Regions from separate parts of the Shewanella sp. MM_2022_3 genome, predicted to be linked through region 2. Evidence: predicted binding sites of a transcription regulator. Region 2 holds the regulator's gene; the other holds the start of a gene.

Region 1 (5,373 bases), on a different contig from region 2:
AGTGAGCGATAAAACCCCAGGCTTTAGCGGCACACCCGGTTGGTTTTTACAAAAGACCCATGTGGACGGCCAAATCGAATGGGTGGGCGTACAGCTCGACCAAACGGCGATGCCGATCATGCTCGGCTGGAAGCTCTGGCAGGCAGGCGTATTCAGTCAAGCTGAACTTAACCATTGGTATCAAGAGATGTTAAAAGCTGCGGCGGACTTTTTAGTCAGCGGCGGCGAGGTCAATCTCGACTGGAATCATACCCAAATTACGCCACCGAAAACCCAGCAAGAACGTTGGGAAGAACAAGCAGGTTATTCGCCTTCCACCACGGCCGCTGTGATCGCAGGCTTAGTGGCTGCGAGTGATATTGCCAAGGCAGTAAACGACAGCGATGCCAGTCAGCGTTATCTCGCGACCGCCAAAACGCTTAATCAACAACTTGAAAAACACTTAGTGACGACCCAAGGTTTGCTCACCGATAGCCAAGGCATTAAGGCACCGTATTATCTGCGATTAAGCCCCAACGGTGAGCCAAACACCGCCGAGCAACTCGCCGCCAATAATGGCCGTGCGGGATTAGATCAACGTCAGATCCTCGATGGCGGCTTTTTAGAACTGGTGCGCTATGGCGTGCGTGGCTCCACCGATAAGCTGATTAATCAAAGCCTAGCGCTGGTGGATAATACCGAGCTTGAGGACAATTTACGCCTCAAATACAACTTTACGGCAAAGGATGGCAGCAGCGTTCCAGGCTTTAGACGTTACGGTAACGATGGCTACGGTGAAGATACCCTCACTGGCGCAAACTACGCCGAATCGGGCAGTAATAGCGACAACCAACGCGGCCGCGTCTGGCCCTTCTTTACTGGCGAGCGTGGCCATTTTGAATTGGCCCTTGCCAGCGCCAAGGGAGAGCTAAGCGGTGCTCACGCACAGCAAACCAAGCAGCAACTTATCAATACCTATGTGCAAGGGATGGAAACCTTCGCCAACGCGGGTCTAATGCTCCCCGAACAAGCATGGGACGGTGTGGGTAACGCCACTCGTTACCAATATCAACTCGGCCAAGGCACTAACTCCGCCACCCCGCTCGCCTGGACCCACGCTGAATATATTAAGCTTGTACGTTCAATGAGCGATGGTCGAGTCTGGGATAACTACCCTATCGTCCCTGAGGCGTTGAAATAGTGTTTAAATACTGATACGAGTCAATAAAGCCCGCAAAGGTGAGTTGTGCGGGCTTTATGATGAAAAACAGCATACTCCTTTAATTCGCCCCACATCATCCATTCTGCGCACAGTAAAAGCATTCTCTGTTTTTATGTGAATACTTATTTTTATTGCCGTTACTTCAATAAAAAATTGACTTACATAAGCCAGTCAAGATGTTAAGCTATTTGTGCTTTTGTTAATTTATCGATAAATGGAGTTTTGATGAAGCCTTTAAAAACCGTAATCAAATGGATTTTGCTCACGTTATTCTTGGTGCCAGTGAGTCTTTATCTGATCCTTGCCGCCATCAACATAAAAGATAGCCCAGCTTCAGAGCAAGCCAAAGCCTACCTCGACGAAATTCAAAAGAGTGATAAGGCGTTAGCCGACAACCAAGCTCAGAATGCCTATCTCTATGCGCTGGGCTTTGATGTGAATAGTGGCGCCTCGCCGATGGATGCTGGGATTTCTCGACTTAAAAGCATACAACAGCTTGGCATTTTGGAACGCTCCCCAACGCTAAACACAACTCCTATAGACAAACCGCAAACCCCTTTCAACGAATGCCTTAACCGTGATGATTTTCTGTCCAGTTGTCTCCCGGTACTGACAGAACAAACGTCTTTTGACGAACTCATCGCAACAAACGCCGAATTAATCACGCGATATAAAACATTAATTCAGTTAGATACCTGGCAAGAAGGCAGCCAATTTAATGTCTTTTTGTCTTCTCCGTCACTTTCACATCTGCTCACGGCACAAAAACTCTACTTCATCGATTTACTGGCTCACGCTCAAACCATGTCTGCGCAGCAAGTTACCGATGTGATTAATCAAGATATGTTGTTTTGGCAACGCGTAGCAGCTAACACCCATGTGCTACTGATAAAAACCGTTAGTCAAAACGGCATCACAACAAATATGAAATTTGGCGAATTGATACTAGGCCAACTGCATCCCTCTCAATTAAGCAACGTCATCCCCACTAGCTGGCAAACGCCGTTCCCTGCTGAGGTGACTACATTTGAAAAAATAAAAATGGGTGAATGGTATTACTTTACAGCCATGGCCAAAGCATTGCAGACAATTGATGATGAAGATATCACCACAAACGTGACGCAATGGTTGCTGACACCGTTAATGAAAGATCAAGACACAGCGAATCGTTACGCGGAAATTTTAAATGGCACGACTCCTCCGCAGACTTGCCCTGCTCCTTGGTCAATCGCTGACATGAGCCAATTTATATATAACCCACTTGGTAAATTTGTACTCTGCTCTGGCATTACATCATTAGACCGTTACCAACAAGATTTTGATGAGCTCGAGCCACAAAGAGCACGCTTGATCACGAGACTCCAATAGGGTGATTGTTTACTTAAGCAAATACATGACATAAACGCCTTCGACATGTGCTAAAGTTAGCTTATACTGTGTATATGTACAGCATATAGATGCATATGATCATGGTTACTCCTGAACAATCGAAAATCCAATATCCTTTCTTTAGCACATCTGTGGCGGCGGGGTTTCCTTCTCCCGCCAATGATTATATTGAGCAATCGCTTGATCTAAATGAGCTTTGTATCAAACATCCCACCGCAACCTTTTTTGTCAAAGTTCAAGGCGATTCGATGGTCGATGCCGGAATTTCCTCTGGTGATATATTAGTGGTTGACCGAGCCTTACAAGCCACCCATGGGGATATTGTAGTGGCGGCCATCAATGGGGAATTTACGGTAAAGCAATTGCAATTACGTCCTGTGGTGCAATTATTGCCATGTAACCCGGCCTACAGTGCAATTCCACTCAGCCACGAGTCAGAGTTAGACCTGTTCGGTGTCGTGACTTGTGTGGTGAAAAAACTCAAATGACCGCCAACTTATTCGCCCTCGTAGACTGTAATAATTTTTATGCGTCCTGTGAGCGTATGTTTCGGCCCGATCTACAGGGCAAACCTATCGTTGTGCTGTCAAATAACGATGGTTGTGTTGTCGCGCGTTCATCGGAAGCAAAGCAATTAGGCATAAAAATGGCCGTGCCGGTTTATCAAGTGATGGAGATGATCCGCGCCCATAATGTGGCGGTATTTTCGTCCAACTATGCCCTTTACGCTGATATTTCAAATCGCGTCATGACCACACTTGAGCAGATGGTGCCTAGGGTTGAAGTCTACTCAATCGATGAGGCTTTTTTGGATTTGTCTCGGCTCGATAAATGTCAAGATATTAACCAGTTAGCCATGGATATTCGTCAACGGATCCAGCAATGGATAGGGATCAGTGTCTGCGTAGGAATTGGGCCGAGCAAAACCTTAGCCAAGCTAGCTAACTATGCCGCAAAACAGTATCCCGCCACCCAAGGCGTTGTCGATTTACGCGATAAAGAACGCCAACGCCGGTTAATGGCGCTCACTCCCATTGATGAAGTTTGGGGCATTGGCCGAAAAATTGCGCAACGTTTAAAACAGATGGGCATCCATACCGCTCTACAGCTTGCAGATGCCCATCCTAAACTTATCCGAGACAATTTTTCCGTCATGGTTGAGCGAACGGTGTACGAGCTTAACGGTATTGCCTGTGATGATATTCAGCAGGTGGTAGCGACAAAGCAGCAAATCATCAGCTCGCGCTCCTTTGGCGCACGTATTACCACCTTTGAGGCGATGCAGCAGGCTATCAGTGACTATACCTTTAGGGCCTGCGAGAAATTGCGAGCGGAGGGGCAGTTTGCCCGCACCTTATCGGTGTTTATTCGCAGCAGTTATTTTACGCAACATCAGCCCCAATATAGCCAAGTACTCACTGGTCATCTTGTGTATCCCAGTGACGATACCCGTGATTTTATCGAATTAGCGCAGCGACTATTGCATCGGCTTTGGCGTGCAGGTCCCGCCTATGCTAAAGCTGGCGTCATGCTAGGAGATTTTTATGCACCAGGCGTGTTTCAATTAGGCTTGTTTGACGAGGCCAAACCACAACCTAAAAGTAAAGAATTGATGAAACTGCTTGATGGTATCAATCACAGTGGTAAAGGAAATATTCAATTTGCAGGACAAGGACTGAATGCCGATTGGAGAATGAAGCGTGGTCAACTCTCTCCCCGCTACACTACCCAATGGAGACATATTCCGATAATAAAATAAGCCATAAGCATGAATAACGAAATAATATGCTAGAGCTGTTCCATTTGTTAAATCCGCTAAAACACAGTCAATAATGGTCTATATTTCAACAGCTAATAAGATTCATGCTATTAACACCTTTAATCTTAAATTGATAGCGATCACATTATTCAAAACTGACCTAAACAAAAAATTCAGCCTAAAGATTGACATTGTAAAGATGATGTTACGTTACATTGCGATACAATCTAGCCTTTTTCACATGCAGCACCGCATCTTATTACTTCAAGCCAACCTTAATTAGCTTCCGCAAGTTTACATTAGTAACACACGATTAACACAAAACAAACAATTAAGCTGTTGATATTAAAGTTGTTAATGATAGTTTTCCGACTATGGAGGGCAGTTGCACATAAAATATAAGCCTTGATGAAACCCTTCCTGATCATCACGGCATTGTTAAGGGAATGAAAATATGATTACGCAAACAACCGTTGCACGTGCGGTTCGTTTTAGTTTACTTGCTTTAGTATCAACATCTTTATCACCATTGGTTTTCGCAGCTGATGAAACCGCGGTTGCCGAGGATAAAGTTGAGCGTATCGAAGTAACTGGTTCACGTATTAAGCGTACCGATCTTGAGAATGCTTCACCTGTAGTGGTTGTCAGTGCAGCCGACATTGAAAAAGGCGGGTTTAACTCAGTCCAAGATGTTTTAGGTAACCTATCGCAAAACTCTGGCGGCTCCATGACTCAGCAAGAAGTTCATGGTTTCACCCCAGCTGCATCTGCTGTAAATCTTCGTGGTGTTGGCGCTGGACGCGTTCTCACCCTCATCAATGGTAAACGCGTACCTAAATATCCTTTTGGGGCCGGTGGTACAGATAGTTTTGTCGATACCGCAAACATTCCGTTAGGAGCGATTGAACGCATTGAGATCTTAACCACAGGTGCATCAGCCATTTACGGCTCGGATGCCATGGGCGGCGTTATCAACATTATCTTGAAAAAAGATGTTGAGCAAAGCACCTTGAAATATCGCTTC
Region 2 (5,373 bases):
GCTGCCTTTGAGATGTGGGAATACGCCTTTGAGACCTTCGCCATTAGGTTGATGGCAGGCTGCGCAGTGACCAAGGTAAACTTGCTCACCTTGAGTCATCAGCTCTTCTTTACTCAGTGTTTGTGATAAGGCGGCTTGTGCGGCTTGCGCTGCGGCATTGGCAGCTTGTTTTTGTTCTGCAACCCAAGCATCGAACTCGGCTTCGGGCAGTGCCTGAACCACTATCGGCATAAATCCATGATCTTTGCCGCAAAGTTCGGCACATTGACCACGGTAAATGCCGGGTTTATCGATACGGGTCCACGCCTCGTTGATAAACCCTGGGTTAGCATCTTTTTTCACTGCAAAATCTGGTACCCACCATGAATGGATAACATCTTCAGAAGTCATCAGAAAGCGGATTTTTCTATTTACAGGCAGGACAAGGGGCTTATCGACCTCGAGTAAGTAGTGCTCTCCCTTGGCCTCACTACCTTCGATTTGAGGTCTTGGTGTGGCGAGAATACTGTAAAACTCAATATCTTGATCGAAATAGCTGTAATGCCACTTCCATTGCGATCCTGTGACTTTTACCGTGAGATCGGCATTGCTGGGGTCTTCCATGGCAATCAGAGTTTTAGTTGCCGGAATCGCCATTAAGATCAGAATGATAAAGGGAATTATCGTCCAAGCGATCTCAACTTTTGTACTCTCATGGAAGTGTGACGCGACCGCGCCCTTGGATTTTCTGTGGTTGATCATGGCATAAATCATAACGCCAAAAACCACTAAGCCTATCGCGCAGCAGATATACAGAATCGTCATGTGCAGGTGGTATACCTTGCCACTGATTTCTGTTACGCCAGGCGTCATATTGAACCGCATGTCTGCTGCGGCCAACGGTGGGGCGAATAGCACCACGAGTAAACAATACAACCATTGCTTCACAAGACTTCTCCTCTGCTAATTGCAAATAGCAACTACAAAGAAGAGCAACACAGTAAGTCTCAACTCTATGCAAACTCTTCAGTTCCCAAAAAAGTGTTTCTGACTTCAACGTGCGTTGGCGGCTTACTTATGATCAAGTATTGTTACTGCTGGTATTAGCCACACTGGCACATACTGCTGAATAAACCCATTATTCTCAATTTTTGTGGGCGAGCGATATTCGAAAATAACGCGATATTTCTGCCTAAACAGGCGATATATCATGTGCGCCTAAATCAAACATACTTGCTGTTTAAAAATTGATCAAGATCACTTCTTTTTCTAATTGTCTGAAAAATTGCCAAAAAAAAGCCTCACATTCACAGGTGAGGCGGCTTTCAAGGCTAAATACGGTGTGAAAAATTTTTAATGAACAGAGCTGAAAAATGCGGGTTGAGTAAATTTAGCCGATTGTGTGAGATTGATGCTAGAAGGTTGGTCATTCGTTGAACCTTCAAGCACGATACCCATTGCACGTGCGCTCTTTGCTACAATTTGTAGGCGACGATTATCGCGAGTATCTAGGGCGTTAATCCAAGTAATCACTGCGCTAGATGTGCCACTGGTTAAGGCTTTTTCCATCGCCCAAAGGGTTTCGACCTCATCTTTTGCGTGAACCAATAGTACGCGATCCATACGCACACCTGCGTTTGCTAATAGCTGCTTGTAGCCAATACTAGGTGGGTTGATGAGCACTATCCATCTTCCCTGTTGGCTCAGTTGGGCAAGTTGTTTGCTCAGCTGTGTCAGCTCTTGGCGCCCTTGGCTCTGAGTTGGCATAGTGACTATTGATGTATGCTGCCAGTCGGTCTCTGTATCTCGAACCGTATCGAGCCATAAACCGGGGTGACGCGGGGCATTACCTAATAGTTTGTTCATAGCCAATCTCCATTGCGGATCACCCCTACGGCGAGCCCTTCAATTGTTAGACTTTGGAAACTCAAATCGACTTTAATCGGTGAATAGTCTTCATTCTCGGCATGTAGGTAGACTAAATTACCTTTTTTTTCAAAGCGTTTTACGGTTACATCATCATCAACGCGAGCAACAACAACTTGTCCATTGCGCGCTTGTTGTACTTTATGAACGGCAAGCAGGTCACCCTCAAGGATGCCGATATTCTTCATACTGTCGCCTTTTACGCGCAGCAGGAAATCGGCAGCAGGGTGGAACATGCTGGGGTCGACTTGGTAATACTGTTCGACATGCTCTTGGGCGAGAATAGGTTCACCCGCTGCCACTTGGCCAATCAGTGGCAAGCCTGTTTCGCGGTTATCTTCTTCCTCTACAGGGAGACGGATCCCGCGGGAAGTACCAGGCATGATCTCGATGCAGCCTTTTTTCGCCAATGCCTTAAGGTGTTCTTCTGCGGCATTTGCACTTTTAAAACCCAAACGGGTGGCAATTTCGGCCCGAGTGGGTGGCATGCCAGTCTCGGCAATATTACGTTTAATCAGCTCTAAAATTTCGGCTTGGCGTGGCGTCAACGGTCTCATGGTATTTCCTGTTTTTCTATACAGTTACTGTTATTATATACAGTATTATTGGTAGTGCAAGTATTAACCACTTTTAACTTGGTCAGCTAGATCTGCAAATAACCATAATCGTCATCTATGGGGTGAATGCCATTTGCACGGTATCAATAAATGGTGTTGCCTAAAGTGCGTTACTAAGTCATTAAAATCAGCCGCTGAATCCTGCATCTTTAGGTTGTTTGGGTATATTCTCTAGAATCTGGTATTCTATGGGGCTAATGAACGTACTTACATTGCATAAGAATAATGCCTAAACAAGACTCTCTTTGGTTGAAATCATTACGTTGGATCCAAAAGCACTTAGTGCACACTATTGTTGTGCCACAGGATCCCTTTGCCGATCTGAATCTGGATGCCTCCAGACCGCTTGCTTATGTAATGAAAACAGAATCCCTGAGTGATATTGCTGCGTTAAGCGAGATCACCACGAAACTTGGTTTGCCAAGCCCTTACGAGCCGCTGGTGGTGAATGGCGTTGTGGCGCCACGGGTGGTATGCCTTGAAGGTCGTAAGCCCTTATTTGGTGAACGCGCCAGCAATGAGCCATTCCTCGAATGTTTTATGCGTTTGTTGGCCGTCCATAAGGAAAAGCCAGAGTTAGATATACAGCTGGTGCCTGTGAGTCTGTATTGGGGTCGTACTCCGGGTAAAGAAGACGACACCATGAAGGCGGCAGTGCTTGAGCGCGAGAACCCTACTTGGTTACGTAAGTGCTTGATGATCCTATTTTTGGGCCGTCATAACTTTGTGCAATTTTCTAATGCGGTATCGCTGCGTTACATGGCCGACGAACATGGTACCGATATGGGCATTGCCCATAAATTGGCTCGAGTAGCGAGAGTACATTTCCGCCGCCAACGTAAGGTGATGACGGGGCCTGTGTTGCCTAATCGTCAGGCGTTATTCCATTCCTTGCTGAAATCTGAATCCTTACGCAAGGCGATTCAGGAAGAAGCCGCGAGCAAGAAGATTTCTGAAACCCAAGCGCGTGAAACGGCAATTGAATATCTTGATGAAATTGCGGCGAATTATTCCGATAGTCTCGTACGTATTGCCGAGCGCTTTTTAACGTGGTTATGGAACAAGCTCTACAGCGGTATTAACATCAAAGGTGCCGAGCATATTCGGCAGTTACACCACGATGGTCATGAGATTGTGTATGTGCCCTGCCATCGCAGCCATATGGATTACCTGCTGTTATCTTACATTCTGTATTACCAAGGTATGGTGCCACCGCATATTGCTGCGGGTATCAACCTAAACTTCTGGCCTGCGGGGCCGCTGTTCCGCCGTGGCGGGGCTTTCTTTATTCGCCGTAGTTTTAACGGCAACAAACTCTATACGGCAGTGTTCCGTGAGTACCTCGATCAGCTGTTTGCTAAGGGATATTCGGTTGAGTATTTCTCTGAAGGTGGCCGTTCTCGTACCGGTCGTCTATTGGCGCCTAAAACGGGCATGATCGCTATGACGATCAACAGTGTGCTGCGTGGTATCGAACGCCCAGTCACCTTAGTGCCTGTGTATTTAGGCTACGATCACGTGATGGAAGTGGCGACCTATCACAAAGAGCTAAGCGGTAAGAAAAAACAGAAAGAATCTGTATGGCAAGTCTTTGGTGCTATTCGTAAATTAGGTAATTTTGGCCAAGGTTATGTCAACTTTGGTGAGCCGATTACATTGCAAAATTTCTTGAATGAAACGGCACCTAACTGGCGCAGTGAAGTGGCTGATGATCCTGAGCAAAAACCGACTTGGTTAACCCCAGCGGTGAACGTGTTAGCAAATCGGGTGATGACGCGGATTAACGACGCCGCTGCCGCCAGCTCTATTACCTTGACCAGTTTAGTGTTGTTGGCGTCGGAGCAAAATGCCTTAGAGCGTTGTTTGCTCGAGCGTCAGTTAGATTTATACCTGACCCTGCTTAAGCGTGTGCCTTACACGTCGTTTACGTCGGTTGCCGAAGGTGATGGTAAGCACTTAGTACAACAAGGATTAGAGCTGAACAAGTTCTCCATCAACGCCGATCCTTTGGGTGAGATAGTGTCAATTGATGAAAAACAAGCGACGTCAATGACATACTATCGCAATAATATCATTCACTTATTTATTATTCCGTCATTAATTGCCAGCTGTTTAATCAATAATAAACAGATTTCAAGAGCGCAAATCCTTGGGATAGTGAACGACTTTTATCCGTTATTGAAGGCGGAGTTGTTTATGGGGATCAAAGATCTCCCAAGCTACGTGAATCAAGTGCTCGAGCTGTTTATTGAGCAAGGTCTAGTGCAGGAAAGCGATATGTTGTCGGTTGTGACCGAGCACACCAGCCAAATGTTATTGTTGGCTGGCAGCGTTAGTGAGACCTTGCAACGCTATGCCATTATCTTCAATCTGCTGGCCCACAGACCTAAGATGGAGCGTTCGGATCTCGAGTCTGAAAGCCATCTGCTTGCCCAACGTTTAGGGGCGCTGCATGGAATTACCGCACCAGAATTTTACGATAAGAAACTCTATAACACCTTGAGTGTTAAGCTAAAAGAGTTGGGTTATTTCTCTGGTAAGGAAGATAAATCTGATGTTGAGCGCATTCGCGATCAAGCTAATAGCTTACTCAGAGCCTCTGTAAGGCAGACGATTGTCGCCAGCGTGACCGCGGAGCATATCGCTTAATGGCTAACCATATGAATGCGGCGAAGAATAAGCCGGTGGGCAAGTCTTTGCTTGGTGGTGCCATGATTATTGCCGGTACCACAGTCGGGGCGGGGATGTTTTCTTTGCCTGTCGTGGGCGCTGGCATGTGGTTTGGTTACTCGGTACTGATGTTACTCGGTATTTGGTTTTGCATGTTGATGTCGGGACTGTTACTGCTCGA

Evidence for each region. The regulator LexA, encoded in region 2, represses DNA repair genes until DNA is damaged. The targets are predictions, from matches to a motif close to TACTGTATNNNNATACAGTA.
Region 1: the regulator LexA is predicted to act here: its motif matches at 2,634-2,653, upstream of umuD (translesion error-prone DNA polymerase V autoproteolytic subunit).

The regions. Positions count from the first base shown of each region.
Region 1 is NZ_JAKZGV010000002.1:244,733-250,105, reverse strand. It holds gene MMG82_RS02310 (glucan 1,4-alpha-glucosidase) at 1-1,180, shown strand, start outside; gene MMG82_RS02305 (hypothetical protein) at 1,427-2,569, shown strand; gene umuD (translesion error-prone DNA polymerase V autoproteolytic subunit) at 2,671-3,078, shown strand; gene umuC (translesion error-prone DNA polymerase V subunit UmuC) at 3,075-4,349, shown strand; gene MMG82_RS02290 (TonB-dependent receptor) at 4,804-5,373, shown strand, end outside.
Region 2 is NZ_JAKZGV010000004.1:124,698-130,070, forward strand. It holds gene coxB (cytochrome c oxidase subunit II) at 1-927, opposite strand, end outside; gene MMG82_RS04155 (SulA-like leucine-rich domain-containing protein) at 1,333-1,845, opposite strand; gene lexA (transcriptional repressor LexA) at 1,842-2,462, opposite strand; gene plsB (glycerol-3-phosphate 1-O-acyltransferase PlsB) at 2,748-5,171, shown strand; gene mtr (tryptophan permease) at 5,171-5,373, shown strand, end outside.